4 regions of the Ruminococcus gauvreauii genome follow, and region 2 is predicted to be linked to each of the others. Evidence: riboswitches for the same ligand, from Rfam matches in the RefSeq annotation. Region 2 holds a riboswitch; each other region holds the start of a gene.
What was found. A riboswitch is a leader RNA that binds a small molecule or an ion and turns the genes downstream of it on or off. The one in region 2 is predicted to bind cobalamin.

Region 1 (4,214 bases), 440 kb from region 2:
AGCTGTAGGCTTTGGTGAAACAACAATTACAGCAGAGCTGAAGAACAAAAACGTGTATTCCTGTAAAGTTGAGGTGCCAAACCCGGTTACGGACGTGACCATCAGTGCATCGAGAATCGGTATGCTGAAAGGAAGCAGCATCTCTCTGGATACTATTGATTTTACGCCTGCGGACGGCAATATGAGCAAGTTCAGCTGGGCGTCAAGCAATACGGACGTGCTGACAGTCAAAAATGGTATCGTAAAGGCAGTTGGAGTTGGAAGCGCAAGCATCTATGGAACAGCAGGAAACGCCTTTGCGACCTGTGAAATTACTGTGACGCTCTCCGGGGATGAGGTGGCAGGAATTGAGGTCATAGGACTGATCGATCAGATCGGAGAGGTGACGCTTGACAGTGAGGATGTAATTAAAACAGCCCGTACAGCCTACAACAAACTGACCAGAATGCAGAAAGCATATGTAGAGAATGATCAGAAGCTGTTTGATGCAGAGGATAAGTTGTATGAACTGCAGGAAGTGATGAGAAGTCCGGTAACATTAAGTTCTGTAAAGTCAGTAAATTATAATACGGTGAATGTTACCTGGAAATCCGTAAACGGTGCAGAAGGGTATCAGGTATACCGAAAGACAGCAGGAGGAAGTTACAAAGAGATCGCAGCTGTGAGCGGACGCGAAACAACGGCATACAGAGACACCGGACTGACTACGGGAACGGTTTATACTTACACTGTGCGTGCCGTGTATACGCTTGGAGGTGAGAAACAGCTTGGAGATTATGTGAAATCAGGAATCACAGGCAAAGCGATGCCGGAGAAAACAGTGATTTCCAAAGTTCAGTCCTGGGGGTCTCAGACATTGAAACTTACCTGGGAAAAGGTGAGCGGAGCCAGCGGATATCAGATCTATCACAGGACCTCCAAAAGCGGCCCGTGGAAATACGTCACACAGATTGCAAATGGAAATACAACGTCCTATATGCATTACAATCTGATATGCGGAAATACGTATGACTATGTGGTACGTGCATATCGTACGGTGAAAAACACGAAATACATTGGTGCGAACAGCGATATACTGAGCGGAAAACCAGTACCGGCACAGGTGAAAAATGTAACGGTCAGAAAAGCTTCCTCTACCAGCCTGAAGATCAGCTGGAGCAAGGTGAACGGAGCCAGCGGATATCAGATCTACCGCAGGAATCCGGAAACAGGGAAATATCAGTTCGTCACACAACTCGGCAATGGAAATACAGCAGCTTATACGGAAAAAGGCCTGAAGAAGGGGATTACCTATACGTATGTGGTGCGCGCATACCGTACCGTGAACGGCAATAAGATTTTGGGCGCTAACTCAACTGAAACAAAAGGAAGTATCAACTAATGAATGCGGCGGGGGATTCCAATTTGGAATACCCCGCCGTTTTGGGAAAATAGTGCAGGTTTTGCAGTTTACTTGAAAAAAAGGATGTGCTATACTGTAAGCAATTTCATAAGATCAGTATTTATGGTCGGATTTCGGCAGGGAGGAAAGCAGAAATCCGTTAAAAGAGAATCCGGTGTGAATCCGGAACAGTCACCACTACTGTAACGCGGACGAAGGAGTGATATACCACTGGGCCAGGAGCCTGGGAAGGCATTCCCAAGGATGAAGCGAAGTCAGGAGAACTGCCATAGATCGAATCAAGTAATATTTTCGGGTGAAGAAAATATGCTTTTTTTGTTGCCAAAAATCAGTAAAACATGTATATGGACAGTGACTTACGGCAGGGAGGAGACGAATTATGGATAGGAAAAAACAAAATAATCTGAGAAGAAGGGGAAGCGTGCGGCATTGTATACACAGGCTGACTGCGGTCATGCTGGTCCTGATCTTGTCGATGTCAGCATGCCTGATGGAAGCAGGTGCGGTTTCATGGAATGCAAGTGCAGATGCGGATGACAATTTCCAGCAGCTGAGATTCTGGGAAGATGAAAAGCCCGGTCTGCGCTTTTATATCAATGCTGCCGCGCGATATGAACTTGAGACAGTGGAAAAGCCGGCCTATGGCACAAATGCCGGCGAATGGACAGTGATGAGTCTGCTGCGCGGGATGTATACGGGAATGGATTATCTGAACTTTATACCGGATGATTATTTCCAAAACTATTATCAGCGTATGACTGAAACAGTACAGAGTAAGAACGGCGAACTTCATGCATATAAGATTACAGAGTGGTGCAGGGTGATACTTGCACTGAGCGCACTCGGCAAGTCACCGGCAGATGTGGGAGGCTATGACTTCCTGGATAAGCTGTCAAAATCATATAATGACACGTACTGGCAGGGGCTCAACGGTCCGATATTCAGCCTGATCGCCCTGAATACCGGCGGGTATCAGCTGTACGAGACACCTTCTGATTATCAGGAAGGCGATATCAACACCGAAGGCCGTATGCTGGATTATATCGTGCGCCATGAGATCCTGAATTCGGACAAGACGATCGGAGGCTGGGCACTGAATGACGCCAATGCGGCTGAGAACGGCGCTGATGCCGACATCACAGGAATGGCGCTGCAGGCAATGGCACCCTATTATCTGGATGAACTGAAATACAAAGAGTCCGGCGCAGCGACACCGTATTCGGAGTTTATCAAAGCGGTGGAACGCGGTATCTATACGCTGCACCAGATGCAGCTGGCTAATGGGGGCTTTAAGGGCTGGGGAAGCGACATCAATACCGAGTCGACGACTCAGGTGATCGTAGCCCTGACGGAGCTTGGCATCGATCCGCTATCTGAAAGCGTTGTGCTCTCCAATATAGGAAAAGAATGTGGGTTTGTCACAAAAGGCGCCGTATGGGACGGCACACGCTGCAATAATATGATCGACGCAATTCTGATGCACTGGGAGAAAAACAGCGGTTCCAGCGAAGCGGTGGGAGGATTCAAACACGTCACGGCGGGAGATGACGGAGGAGGCGGAAGCGGTGATCTGGTCAATCCAATGGCGACGGATCAGGCGCTTTACGCCCTGATTTCCTACGACCGTTTTCTGAACGGAGAGAATAAACTGTATGATATGACCGATATGACGGACGGCAGTTATACGCAGATGACAGCGAAAACATACAATATCACTTACGATGGCAATGGCTCTGCAGCGACAGGTACGGAACCTTACGCTCCGTATGAGGAAGTCCTGCTGCCGGTTGTGCAGTCCACGGGGGATGAGGCGTTTGTGGCATGGAACACGAAGGCGGACGGAACGGGAACGACGTACCGGCCGGGGGAAACGCTTTCCATGCCGGAACAGGATGTGACCCTGTATGCCATGTTCGGTCAGATTGATTTTTCACTGGAACTGGAATTAAACGGCGGAGTATTGTCGGAAGGTGTAACGGTGCCGGACATGTTCACACCGATGGATGCCGAGATCGTTCTGCCGACAGCAGATGAGATCACGAAAGAGGGCTGCATTTTCAACGGCTGGTATCTGAGTGCTTCCGCCGCTGATAAATTGTCCGGGACAACCGTGACATCGGTTCCGAAAGGGACGTATGGAGATCAGAAATATTACGCGGGCTGGAGGGTGTCATTTGACAAAATCAATCCGTTTGGAGTACTGATCTCAAGTCTGGGAAAGGAAATCAGAATTTCTGACCGCTCTGTCATCCGCCAGGCGCGTGCGATCTATGACAGTATGAGTGTGACGGAACAAAAGAATCTTACCTGCCGCGCGTATTATGAGAAGCTGGTATCTGCTGAAGAGGCGCTGAAACAATTAGAAGCAAGTATGGACCAGGCGGAAGTGGTGATCAGTCTGATCACGGACATCGGCATGCCGGTGACTTTAGACCGTGAACCTTATATAAGGGAGGCGCGTGAATCGTATGATGCCCTGCAGGAGGAAGATAAGGCTTATGTGACGAACTATGCCGACCTGATCGCAGCGGAAGAGAGCCTGGTTATCTTACAGGAAAACCAGGAAGCGGCCGATGCGGCAGCGGCTCTGATCCGGGGAATCGGCGAGGTGACGCTGGAATCAGAAACGGTAATCGCTGAAGCTCGTGCAGCCTTTGAACTGCTGACCGGGGAACAGCAGCAGCTGATAAAAGAAAGTACTATTGCGCTGCTTGAATCGGCGGAGCTGACGCTGGAACAGCTGAGAGAACAGGCGGAAAGAATACAGAATGTACGTGATCTGATTGCGTTAATACCGGAGACACTCAGTATA
Region 2 (4,214 bases):
ATGGATGGGCTTGCAAATGGTCCGAACGGCGCAAAAGGCGCCAAAAATGTGGGCGTCGTGGTTGCCAATCCCAATACAGGAGAAATTCTGGCAATGGGCAGTTCGGATCCCTATGATCTCAATAATCCGAGGGATCTGACCCCATTCTATGCGCAGGAAGAGATTGACAAAATGTCAAATGAGACCATGCTGGATAACCTGAACGGCATCTGGAAAAACTACTGTATCAGCGATGCGTATGAGCCTGGCTCCACGGTGAAACCGATGTCTGTGGCGGCAGCTCTTGAGAGCGGGGACATCTCCTACGATGATACCTTTTACTGCGGGGGATATGAGGTGGTCGCCGGTGAGACGATCAAATGTTCCGTCTATCCCGGAGCCCATGAGACGCAGACCCTGTCGGAGGTAATGAAAAATTCCTGCAATTCAGCACTGATGCAAATGGCGGAGAAGATGGGCGTGGAGGATTTCATCCGCTATCAGAATGTCTTTAACTTTGGATTAAGGACAGGCATCGATCTGCCGGGCGAGGCATCCGGTATTACGCATACAACAGATACGATGGGGCAGACGGAACTTGCCACATCGTCTTTCGGGCAGGGATATACCTGCACGATGATTCAGGAGACGGCTGCCATCTGCTCTGTGATCAACGGGGGATATTATTATCAGCCGCATATCGTGAGCAAGGTTCTCAACAGCGATGGTGCAGTCATAAAAAACGTAGAACCTGTACTTATGAAACAGACCGTGTCTGAAGAAGTATCAGCTCATATCAGGGAATACATGGGTGCGGTTGTCGCAAGCAATGGTACCGGAAAATATGCCAAGGTGGATGGATACAGCATGGGAGGAAAGACCGGTACGGCTCAGAAGATTCCGCGGGGAAATGGCAAATATCTGATTTCGTATGTCGGCTTTGCACCGCTTGACGATCCGCAGGTGGTGATATACACCGTTGTGGACGAACCGAATGTAGAGATTCAGTCGATCAGCACTTATGCGCAGTATCTCGCACACAATATCATGTCGGAGATTCTGCCCTATATGAATATTTTTCCGGATGAAGGAACGGATGGGGAATCAGCTGACGATGGCATCTCACTCGAAGAGATCTTTGATATGGAAGGTGAGGACCGCACTTCAGAGGGTGTCTCCGATACTTCTGTTCCGGAGCCGCTGGAGGACGATGAAGATGTTGAAGGCGGAAATACACAGACGGACGACGGAGTTACCAATGAAGAGGCAGGACTGGAGAATTAACAGCGGAAAAATCCGACAGTTGACATATTGAGCCCAAGAAAATATAATGATAAAAAACACTATGATGCCGTTTTGGCTGATGCGGGCCGTTTGGGAACGTACAGGCCAGGAAGACGGGTGAGAATCCCGCACAGGAGCGCTGCTGTAATTACGGAGTGATTTTCCGGGAACGAAAAGTTCGGCCACTGAGAGTATTCGGGAAGGCGGAGAATCATGTTGATGTATAAGTCAGAACACACGGTATGATAAGGCGTACAGGACTCTTCGAATTCAGGAGGTACGGTAAAAGGATGATAGCGATCCCGTATTGAGAAGAAATCCTCAATACGGGATTTTTCTGATATAAGAGGAGGGAAAGTAAGTTTGAAAACCAATGAGAATCATTCACGCAGAGTAATGCTGCTGGGAATTTTCGCAGCCGCGGCGGTGGTTGTCTTTTTACTGAATATTGCACTCGGATCGGTGTCAATATCCATGAGTGAAATCCTGGGGATTTTTACCGGGAGTCCGGATGTGGCGGAGACAAACCGTGCGATTGTACAGAACATCAGGCTCCCGAGAACGCTCGCTACCGTCATTGGGGGAGCTGCCCTTGCCGCCGCAGGCGTACTGCTGCAGGTGTTTTTCAACAATCCGATCGTAGAACCGTATGTGCTGGGCATTTCATCGGGTTCCACACTGTTTGTCGGACTTGTGACGCTCGGAGGATTCAGCTTCGGGATGAAAAGCATACCTCCGATGGGAATGGTCGCAGGTGCATTTATCGGCGCAATGGCGGTCATGCTCTGTGTCATCTGGGCTTCCAGAAAAGTGAAAAGTATATCGACGCTGCTGATCATCGGGCTGATGGCAGGATTTGTCTGCAGTGCCGTGACCAGCATGCTCTCCGCGCTGGCCGATAAGGAGAAGGTGACGGGTTTCTATCGCTGGTCACTCGGAAGCTTTGCCGGAATTACATGGGAGCAGGTAGCCGTGCTTTATGTGGTCGGGATTCCGTTTCTGGCTGCAGCTCTCTTCATGGGTAAATCATTGAACAGTATGATGCTGGGGGAGCGCTATGCAAAATCGATGGGTGTGAGAATACAGCGTTTCCGCATTATGATTGTGTTCATTTCCAGTGTGCTGACAGCACTTGTAACTGCTTTTGCAGGACCGATTTCTTTTGTCGGACTTGCTGTCCCGCATATTGTACGCATGCTCCTTAAGACTTCCGATAACAGAGTTGTGCTGCCGGCTGTCTGCATCTGCGGGGCGCTGATGACAGGAATCTGCGATCTGGGTACCAGGCTGCTGCTCAGCCCGGTTGAACTTCCTTTGAGTGCGCTGACTTCGGTCGTAGGAGCGCCGCTGGTAGTATTCCTCCTGATCCGCCAGAAGGGTCAGGAACTATAGAAAGGCTGATATAAGATGAAGAATGAATTGATTGTAAATGCAGTTCAGGTGAATGCAGGCTATGAGAATAAGACTGTGGTGGAGGGAGTGAATCTGGAAGGATTGAAAGGACAGATGATCTGCCTCCTCGGTCCCAACGGGGCGGGCAAGAGCACTATTCTGCGTACGCTTTCAGGCCTGCTTGCGCCCGTCTCAGGGACCGTGCAGATTGGCGGGACAGATATCAGCAGCCTGCGGGAAAATGCACTCGCAAAAAAGCTGGCGGTGGTGCTGACGGAACAGTCCGCCCCTGCGCTGATGACGGTATATGAACTCGTCTCCATGGGACGCTATCCCCATACGAATTTCTGGGGAAAGCTGGAAAAGGAAGACTATGAGGTCATCAACGGGGCGTTTGAACAGGTGGGAGTAGAGCATCTGGCGGAGCGATATTACAGTGAGCTCAGCGACGGTGAAAAGCAGAAAGTGATGATCGCCCGGGCGCTTGTGCAGCAGCCGGAACTGATCATACTCGACGAGCCGACCAGCCATCTGGATATTCACCACAAAGTTGAAATCATACAGATTTTAAATAATCTCTGCCGTACGCTCGGGATTACCGCAATCCTTTCTCTGCATGATATTGACCTTGCTGCAAAAGGCTGCCAGACTCTGCTGATGGTCAAGGATGGAAAAGTGATCGCACAGGGTGCGCCGGAGGATGTGATCAGAAGCGGCACGCTGCAGGAACTGTACAATGTAAAGGGTGCCAGGTACAATGAATTGCTTGGAAGCGTGGAGCTGACCGGAAACTATGAGGAAGAAGTCTTTGTAGTTCCGGGCTGCGGTACTGCGATTCCGCTGTACAGGAGCCTGGAGAGGGGCGGATACGGAACTGCGAGCGGTGTGCTGCATGAGAACGATGTGGATGCCCAGATAGCGCGCGCGATCTGTACTCATGTTGTGCAGGAGGAGGCATTTGAACCGGTATCCGCGATTCATCTGAGACAGGCAGCCGAAAGAATGAAACACTGCCGTTTTGTGATCGATTCCGGTTTTCCATGCGGGTCCATGAACCGGAGGAATCTGGAGCTGATCACACAGGCTGTGATAAACGGCAGTACCGTGTTGTCCATGAGGGATCCAAAAGAGAGCAGCCGTCTGTTTTCGGCTGTATGCAAGGATCTGGTTTTCTGCAGCAGTATAGCTGAGGTACTGGAAAACCTGAAACATCAGAGTGCAGAAAAGCCATTCAGGAAATTTGCGTAGGTGAGGATATGAAACAGTTTGGATCAGACCAGATGATAAGCCTGCAAAGTGCCACAGTGATCCGTTTTGCAGGAAAACGGAGAGTACTGAGCACCGGTCCGCTGGGCGGAGGATTCAGCGAACATCTCACGGCGGCGTTTAATCTTGATATGAAAGAGGCGGACACCGGGGAGTGCCGGCTGCGTGCGGCCACGTATCCGGAACATATGGCGCTGGCGGCAGAAGAGCTTGGACTCAAAGCAGAATGCTCGACAGGGCTTGGGACGGCTGCCTCAATGGAACATACCGTGGTAAAAGTCAAAACCTACAGG
Region 3 (4,214 bases), 1.5 Mb from region 2:
GAACTCTGCCTGCGGAAACAGTTCCCGAAGCTGCAGAATTCTTCTCAGGCTGGAACAGCCGACAGGTTTTGAGAAATCGATTTCTTCTGCCCCCTGCGGCAATACGAGAACATCTCTCGGGTCTTCCCTCTTCGAAAATGCAACGACCGGAAGTTCATCCGGAACTTCCATCGGCATATCCTTAAGGCTGTGTACGGAGAGGTCGCTGCGCCTGTCCAGCAGAGCTTTGTCCAGCTCCTTGACAAACAACCCTTTTCCTCCCACCTTATCGAGCGTCCGGTCCAGAATGATATCGCCGGTCGTCTTCATCGTCAACAGCGAAACTTCTGTTTCCGGGCACGTTTCTTTTATATATGAGATCACCATCTCGCTTTGAATCACCGCGAGTTTGCTCTCCCGGCTGCCAACACAAAATTTTTCCGGTGCTGCCATAGTTATTCGTCCTCCTGTAAAATCGTCGAGTGCTTTTTCTATCGCCTGCCTGGCGCGTTTTGCCCTGCCGTGGTCCCTGCCTCCCGCATTGACCCCCGCCACCAGCGTATCTCTTTTGACAATGCCGGGAAAATGAAAATCACATTTCGTCCGGTCGCTGATGACATTTACCAATATGCCCAGGCATTTGCATACACTGTAAATGTCTTCGTTCAGCCCCTCGTCATCCGTGCCGGCAATCACAATATCGGCCCCGTATAGATCCTCTCTCTCATACTTCTTCTCACATATTTTTATCCGTCCTTCTTTTGCCAGTGTCAGCACACGCTCATCAAAACGGGGTGCAACCACGACAATGTTCCGTGTGAATTCCGACAGTGTCCCGATCCTGCGCGACGCGATCTTTCCTGCACCGATCACTACGATCTTTTTCTCTGACAAATCCACAAAAAGCGGAAAATACGCCTGTCCATTACTCTTCATACAGCTTTTCCAACCCTTCCACACAGGCTAAAAATGTTTCTTTTTCCAGCGAATCCCGCAGTCCGAAGATCATTTTTCCGACTACTTTCCCTGCCGCCAGTTCGATTGACTTTCTGAGTGTCTCCCTCTCTTTGTCCTCCAGCGGAAGTTTGCCAAGGATCTTATGTATGCGCAGCTCCAGATCAGTCGCCGCGTCCTCCTGGATTTCCTGAATCCTCGGGATCAAATCCCTGCCGTCATACCAGTCATAGAATTCTTTCTGCTGTTCCAGAAGAATCGCCTCAGCCTGGTCAAAGGAATCCTTCAGATAGTCACCGACCGCCGTGATCTGAAAATCATCGATGTCATACAGCGTCACATGTTCCATCTCACCGATGGCCGGTTCGATGTCCCTGGGCACAGCAAGATCGATGAAAATAATATCATGCGTAAGATCCGCTTCCCCGAGCAGTTCCCGTGTCAGTGTAAAATTGGGACTTGCTGTCGCACTGACTACCACATGGCATTTTGGCAGCAGATCCATACGCTCTCCGTAATTGATCCGGGCACATCCCTTCGGAATCGTTACCATGCCGCTCCGATACTGCCGTACTGTGACAGTCACCGCAGCACCTGCCCTCTGCATTGTCTGTGCAGCCAGTTTTCCCATCTCTCCATTTCCGATCACCATGCATGTTTTTCCCTGTATCTCATAGCCCTGCTCTTTCAGCATGGAAACTGCACGGTCCATCGCCGTAACGTTTGCTCTTGAGAAGGTAACATCCGTTTTTACTTTTTTTGCCGCCGTCACCGCCATGCGGAACAATACTTCCAGTACACTGTCAGTCATATAATTCTCACGTGCAAGCGACAGTGCATCTTTTACCTGGGTAATGATCTGATCCTCCCCGAGGATCTGGGATTTCAGCCCGCAGGTCAGATGGAACAGGTGGTTCACCGCGTCTTTTCTCTCACGCATGACAAAATACTGACCAAACTGTGTCGGATCCACTTTCTTGATGATGCACAGTTCTTCCACGAGTGAACCTTCCCACTCTTCTTCCACACTGGCCCAGATTTCCATACGATTGCAAGTTGAAAGTATGATGCATCCCAATATGCCGTCGCTGCATTTCAGCTGTTCCATGGCAGCAGCTGCATTCTTCTTCGTAAAGGAGAATAATGCCCTTACATCCACAGATGCCTTGTTATGATCAATACCCACCATACAAATACTCATCATTTGTTCCTCCAGAATTTATTCCTCCCCATCATAGCACATACTTTTAAAAATGCAAAATCTATTTTCTAATTTTAAGAAATTCGTAACTATTCAGGACGGTGCATCTTCTTGCCCGGCTAACAGCCCGGCAAGAAGCATCGGATGTTTTTACACCTATTTTCCCGCCGTCCTGAACTGTTTTAAAAAATTCATTTGACATTAGACGGACAACGCGATAAAATTTATCATAGAATTGAATGTGAAGTGGAGCCTGCGTATTTCTCCGCAGGGTAAGAGGAAAGTGAGTGCAAGTCTCACACGGTCCCGCCGCTGTAATGGAAGAGCCGTATCTTATGATGTCACTGGTGAAAACTGGGAAGGCAAGATACGGTGGTGACGCCTGAGTCAGAAAGCCTGCCCTTCACAAGCGATTTACACCCCGGTTACGAACGATGGCCTGGTGTAAGGAAACGGCAAATTCTAACATGCTGCCGTTTCAGTGCGCCTGTCTATGTGAAGTGGGATTCCTTAGATACGGCGTTCTTTTTTTGTAAAAATGAGAAAGGAGAAAATTATGACAAAGTCACAAAGAACAATTGTTTTAATCGCCGCAGTTTTTGCACTCTCGTTTGGAATTCTGCCGGCTGCAAACGCGATGCACATTATGGAGGGCTATCTCCCGGCCAAGTTTTGCATTGCCTGGGGAGTTGTCTGCGTACCATTCTTAATCGCAGGTTTCTTCTCCATAAAGAAAACACTTTCCGGAAACCGGAAACTGATCATGATCCTGGCCATGGTGGGAGCGTATGCCTTCGTCCTGTCCTCACTTAAGATTCCGTCTGTTACAGGAAGCTGTTCACACATGACAGGAACCGGTCTCGGTGCGATCCTCTTTGGTCCCGCCGCTGTCAGCATTGTCGGACTGATCGTTCTGGTCTTCCAGGCAATTCTGCTCGCACACGGAGGTCTTACCACTCTTGGCGCAAATACATTTTCCATGGCGATCGCCGGTCCTCTGGTGTCCTATGGAATCTACAAGCTTTGCAATAAACTGAAAGTACCGAAGCTGGTGTCTGTATTTCTGGCAGCCTTCCTCGGAGATCTGTTTACATACGTGGTCACCAGCGTCCAGCTGGCAATCGCATATCCATCCGCTGACGGCGGATTCGGCGCTTCCCTCGGGAAATTCCTGGCTATCTTTGCGGCCACTCAGATACCGCTTGCAATCATAGAAGGTATCCTGACCGCTATCGTGATCATCGGTCTGGAATCTTACGCCAAGTCTGAACTTTCAGATCTTGGATTTTTAAGAGGGAGGAATGCATAATGACTAAAAACACAAAAACTGTACTGATACTTCTGCTGCTCGTTGTTGTGATCGCTGTCGTACCTTTATTTCTGAAAAGCGGCGCCGAGTTCGGCGGTGCCGACGGTGCGGCATCCGAGATGATCGAGGAGATTCAGCCGGGTTATGAAACCTGGGCTGATCCTATCATGGAGCCTGCCAGCGGAGAAATTGAAAGTCTTCTCTTCTGCCTTCAGGCCGGTCTCGGTGCCGGAGTCTTCGGATTCGTCATGGGACGCCTGGTAGAGAGAAAAAAACACGAACCTAAACGGACATGACGCCTAATGGCATCATCACCACAAATGAAAGTAGAAAACACAGGAGGAACACGCCCCATGCCGGACGCATCCAAAAAAGCAATTCTGGTTGTCAGCTTTGGTACCAGTTTTGCCGAAACGAGAGAAAAAACAATTGACGCTATTGAAAAAGAGATTGCAGACGCTTTCCCTGACTATCAGATTTACCGCGCCTGGACCAGTAAAATGATCATGGCGAAGCTGTTACGGCGTGACGGCATCAAGATCCTGAATGTCAGAGAGGCAATGGAGAAAATGCGTGATGACGGTATTACGGATGTCATCGTTCAGCCGACTCACGTGATCAACGGTATCGAAAATGAATTGATGACGGAGGATGCACTGATGTATCAGTCTTCCTTCTCATCCATAACCTTCGGCAACCCGCTGCTCACAACCGAGGAGGACAATCATCATGTAGTACACACCATCGCGGCGCATTTCTCCCACCTCCGTG
Region 4 (4,214 bases), 2.1 Mb from region 2:
GTCACCTACTGTACATTCTCCGCTTCCAGTATACTCTGTGTCTCCTGCAGATCATGTACGGTTTTTTCTTTATTCTCCTGAGTTATCGTCCCACTCCATGCTTTTCCATCGACATGAACTTCAGCCTCTTCCACTGCGGCTACATCACTGTCGTAACCGTCGGATGACTTTTCGCCGTCATCATCTGCAGTTATCGTCGCGTATTCCACCTGATCAGTGCTCGATCCCTCCTGATTCTCCGGTTCCGCCACGGCATCGACAGATTCACTCGTAGCTAAACTCTCCGTTTCTTCTGCCTTTATCGCTTCTGCCGCGGCTGCACCCGATACAGACTCAGTTCTCGGTCCCTCCTGCTCCTCCGCTTCCAGTACGGCATCGACAGATTCGCTCGAAACTGAACTCTCCATTTCTTCTGCCTTAATTGTCTCTGTCGCGGCTGCACTCGATGCAAACGCTGTTGTGATCCCCGCTGCCAGTGCCAATGCGGCTGCAACTGCGGTGACCGACGCTTTTTTATATTTCATAATAGATTCAATCCTTTCTTTGATCGCATATCTGCTGAAACTTTTCGCCAAACCCGCTCCTCCCCTGTTTTCCTGCATCTGGATCAGCGTCAGCGCATAAGACGCCCTGGTGCTTATCCCCGATTCTTTTAATACTCCCTCGTCACATGCCAGCTCGATATCCCTGTTGACCAGAACATACATGATCCATACCATTGGGTTAAACCAGTATATGCATACCGTGATCAGCATAACGATACTCTTCAGGATATCCAGCCTTCTGATATGCAGAAACTCATGGAGCAGGACATAGTTAAGCTGTGCCTCACCCGAACATTCAAGTGATGCCGGAAGCAGTATCACAGGTTTTGCCACGCCATATGTCAATGGCGTTGTTATTCTGTCACTCACTCTGACACTGATTTGCCGCCTTATTCTGTGCTGTGCCAGCCATCTGTCAATATTTTCGTTTCCGGCCGGCACAGAAGAAGCAAATCCCCGTCTGCTCTGTACATTCACGATCGTGAAACAGGCAGCCAGGATTACGCTCCCGGTTATCCATACAGCCATACACAAAAATGACGATCCGCTGCGCAGTGCCAGATCAGCTTTACCGCCGCCAATCGATCCGGATGACAGAAAAGAACCTGTCATTTCCTGTACAGGCGTTCGTTCAAACAGGCAGAATATGCTGATGGGCGACGAAAATGAGAATGGTACAAACAGACGAATCACCGGTATCAGCCACAGGAGCTGAAACAACTGCTTCGGCAGTTTGTCAAGCGCCGCTGTTCTCATCACGATTATGGCAGCAATGATACATGCCGCCGAAAGATTCATTTGCAGAATACTCATAATCTCATCCTCACTCCGTCTCTTTTACAATCCTTCTCAATTCTTCCACAAGGTGTTCAGGCAGGTCTTTTCGTTCCAGAAGCGTGTTGATCAACAGGCCAGATGACCCGTCGAACATCTTATCAATCAGTTGATCCACTTCCGCTTTTTGTGCTTTCTCCCTGCTGATCAGCGCATGACACATGAAGTCCGGCTCCGAGCGCTGCACTGCTCCCTTATTAATCAGTTTCTTTATAATCGTATATGTGGTGGTACGCGACCACCCAACTTGCCTGTTCAGTTTCTCCACAAGCTGTTTCGCTGTCATATCACCCTCTTTCCACAATAGTTCCATTACATTCAGTTCTGAATCAAAAAACTTCATCATATGATTTACTTCCTTTCGTCTACTGCAATAGACTGCTAGCATGCCTTTAGTCTACAGCAGTAGACCAGAGAAGTCAATCCTTTTTACAGGATTTATTTTTTCTTAATAAATCCAGGCAACTATTCAGGATTATTGACATCACAAAACGCTGTGTGGTTTTTATCCCACACAGCGTTTTGCATGTCATTAAAGTGGATGAGGCTGCTTCGGTGCAATCACGAGCGTTTATACAGTTAAGAGGAAATATTGAAATTATTTTAGTTGCGGAGGAAAAATAATTCAATTTAACTGTTTACTAACCTAAGCATTCACCCTGCCGTTTAATCTTTGCATAATCCGTATTATTAAGGTCCTTAGCCGTTTGTTTATTCTTGGCATTCCATAAAAAAATGCCTACTCCGTTAATGAAAGTAGACACGAAATTTGTCATACGACAAATTAGGATGTTAAACTTTGCACGGAAGTTTCAACCTTGTACACAATAAGCAGGTTTCCTGACTTATAGATCATCGCTCTATTTCCCCTTCTCATACTCTCGTACAATGGGATTATGAAATATTGCTCCCTAAATACAGTGACCGGATCGCTTGGGATTCGCACCCAATTCCCTCTTCATCAAAAAAACTTTTGTTTCCCCGATGCACTTACTGTGGTAATATGGAATTATACAAGTAAATCTTACCATACCTGAAGAAAGGCGTCAAGTATTTCCATGAAAAAAATTCTTTTTATCGGTGACAGCATCACCGACAGTCACCGGCTGTTTACAGAATCTCCCTTTGATCTGGGGGACGGCTATGTGTCAGTGGTCCGTGAAATGCTGCCAGCAGACAAATATAAAATCATAAACAGAGGCCACGACGGTTTTACGTCCGAGGACGTATGCAAATGTCTTGATCGGGACTGCCTTGCGCTTGCCCCTGATCTTGTCACCCTGCTCGTCGGGGTAAACGATATCCCGGTTGAATTGTATACGGACCGTCCGCGAATTCCCGCAGAATTCACACGGTACTGCCGGCGTATTCTGGAGAATATCACATCGTCCGGAATCCCTTCTCTCATTTTACTGGAGCCCTTTATCTTCTCATCACCAGCACAATACCTGTGCTGGCATCCCTTTATCCGTCAGGAAAGTGAAATTCTCCAGGAACTGGCTTCATGCTTCGGCGCTGTCTTTCTTCCTCTCCATGAACGGATGAATGCACAAAATGATGACCGCGGCAATTCCATCCTCACCACGGACGGCATTCATCTGTCAGAAGCGGGCAGCCGTCTGCTTGCCTCGTCATGGCTTGCATGTGCCGCCCCGCTTCTGTAACACATTACTCCTGATTCATCTCGCGCTTGCGTTTTGTGACAAGGCCGCCGATCCTTCCTGTCTCTTTCGCTGAAAGGGTCCTCCATCCATTTTCCAGTACACGGTCCAGCAGTCCAAGCTCCTCAGCGATCTCATATTTCAGCTGTTCTTCCGGAGATATTTGATGTAGGTCGATATCCTTATTTTTCTTCATAAAAAAGTCACACTCCTTTTCTCTTTGGAGTATGACCTTTTTTTTCTGTTTTATTCTTTATTTCGGGTAACAGTTCAGGACGGCGGGGAAATTGGTGCAGAAAGCTGCGTCAAGCTTGCTTGTAAGTCGCTTTTACGCACCAATTTCCACATTGGATGAACATCCGATGCTTCTTGACCGGCTTTTTCGGTCAAGAAGATACGCCGTCCTGAATAGTTACTATTTTGGAATAATAATTGCGGCTATAATGTATGCCAGAATTCCGGAACCTCCAAGGCATGAAAACAATACCCAGCCGAGTCTCACAAGTGTTGGATCAATGTTAAAATATTCCGCAATTCCGCCGCATACACCTGCAAGCATGTAATTTGTTGATGAACGATATAATCTCTTATTTTCCATTACGATTCCTCCTTATCTATTTTTCAAAATCAATCGTGATATCTCCCACGCTGCATTTCGCATCGATCGTTCTTTTCGCTGCTTCACTTCCGATCTCTATGTCGTCATTTACATGCCACTCCTGGTCCCCATAGGAAAGACGCCCCAGGCTGCATTCGCCCGAAAAATAATAATCAGCCATACTTTCCGTCATTGTGCATGCGATCCGCCCGGCTGAACAGTCAAAATCCGATTCGCTGCTCTCAAGCAGAGCAATACTGATGGATCCGGCCCCAACTTCGAAGTCCGCATCCTCCGCCCTAATAAGTCCGTCACACACGAATTCCCCGCCTCCTGCATCTACAGTCACTTCCTGTGCAGTCAGGCGATCTGTTTCCAGGCTCCCGCCCTTGATATTCAGTTCCGCACTTTTCAGATCCATGTTATCCGGAAGATAAATTCTCGCGACACCGCCCTTACTTCCCCAGCGGCCTTTGCTGCTGACCACAAGTGTATCTCCCTCCGTGCTCACATTGATCTTTGTCCTGGACTGATCGGCGTCAACTTGAATATCTTTATAATTGCCATGCTCGATCT

Region 1: linked by a shared signal. The riboswitch ahead of NQ502_RS12145 (InlB B-repeat-containing protein) and the one ahead of NQ502_RS14080 (FecCD family ABC transporter permease) in region 2 are both predicted to bind cobalamin.
Region 3: linked by a shared signal. The riboswitch ahead of NQ502_RS01310 (energy-coupling factor ABC transporter permease) and the one ahead of NQ502_RS14080 (FecCD family ABC transporter permease) in region 2 are both predicted to bind cobalamin.
Region 4: linked by a shared signal. The riboswitch ahead of NQ502_RS04390 (BlaI/MecI/CopY family transcriptional regulator) and the one ahead of NQ502_RS14080 (FecCD family ABC transporter permease) in region 2 are both predicted to bind cobalamin.

The regions. Positions count from the first base shown of each region.
Region 1 covers NZ_CP102290.1:2,519,592-2,523,805, forward strand. Annotated here, with positions in the region: gene NQ502_RS12140 (Ig-like domain-containing protein) at 1-1,381, shown strand, start outside; cobalamin riboswitch at 1,489-1,687, shown strand; gene NQ502_RS12145 (InlB B-repeat-containing protein) at 1,782-4,214, shown strand, end outside.
Region 2 covers NZ_CP102290.1:2,961,679-2,965,892, forward strand. Annotated here, with positions in the region: gene NQ502_RS14075 (peptidoglycan D,D-transpeptidase FtsI family protein) at 1-1,263, shown strand, start outside; cobalamin riboswitch at 1,372-1,500, shown strand; gene NQ502_RS14080 (FecCD family ABC transporter permease) at 1,627-2,655, shown strand; gene NQ502_RS14085 (ABC transporter ATP-binding protein) at 2,671-3,903, shown strand; gene NQ502_RS14090 (adenosylcobinamide amidohydrolase) at 3,912-4,214, shown strand, end outside.
Region 3 covers NZ_CP102290.1:273,796-278,009, forward strand. Annotated here, with positions in the region: gene hemC (hydroxymethylbilane synthase) at 1-432, opposite strand, end outside; partial or broken gene NQ502_RS01300 (precorrin-2 dehydrogenase/sirohydrochlorin ferrochelatase family protein) at 439-915, opposite strand; gene hemA (glutamyl-tRNA reductase) at 905-2,137, opposite strand; cobalamin riboswitch at 2,364-2,552, shown strand; gene NQ502_RS01310 (energy-coupling factor ABC transporter permease) at 2,691-3,443, shown strand; gene NQ502_RS01315 (energy-coupling factor ABC transporter substrate-binding protein) at 3,443-3,739, shown strand; gene NQ502_RS01320 (sirohydrochlorin cobaltochelatase) at 3,797-4,214, shown strand, end outside.
Region 4 covers NZ_CP102290.1:896,441-900,654, forward strand. Annotated here, with positions in the region: gene NQ502_RS04385 (M56 family metallopeptidase) at 6-1,358, opposite strand; gene NQ502_RS04390 (BlaI/MecI/CopY family transcriptional regulator) at 1,369-1,725, opposite strand; cobalamin riboswitch at 2,193-2,388, opposite strand; gene NQ502_RS04395 (SGNH/GDSL hydrolase family protein) at 2,438-3,043, shown strand; gene NQ502_RS04400 (small, acid-soluble spore protein, alpha/beta type) at 3,048-3,236, opposite strand; gene NQ502_RS04405 (PspC domain-containing protein) at 3,456-3,638, opposite strand; gene NQ502_RS04410 (DUF4097 family beta strand repeat-containing protein) at 3,655-4,214, opposite strand, start outside.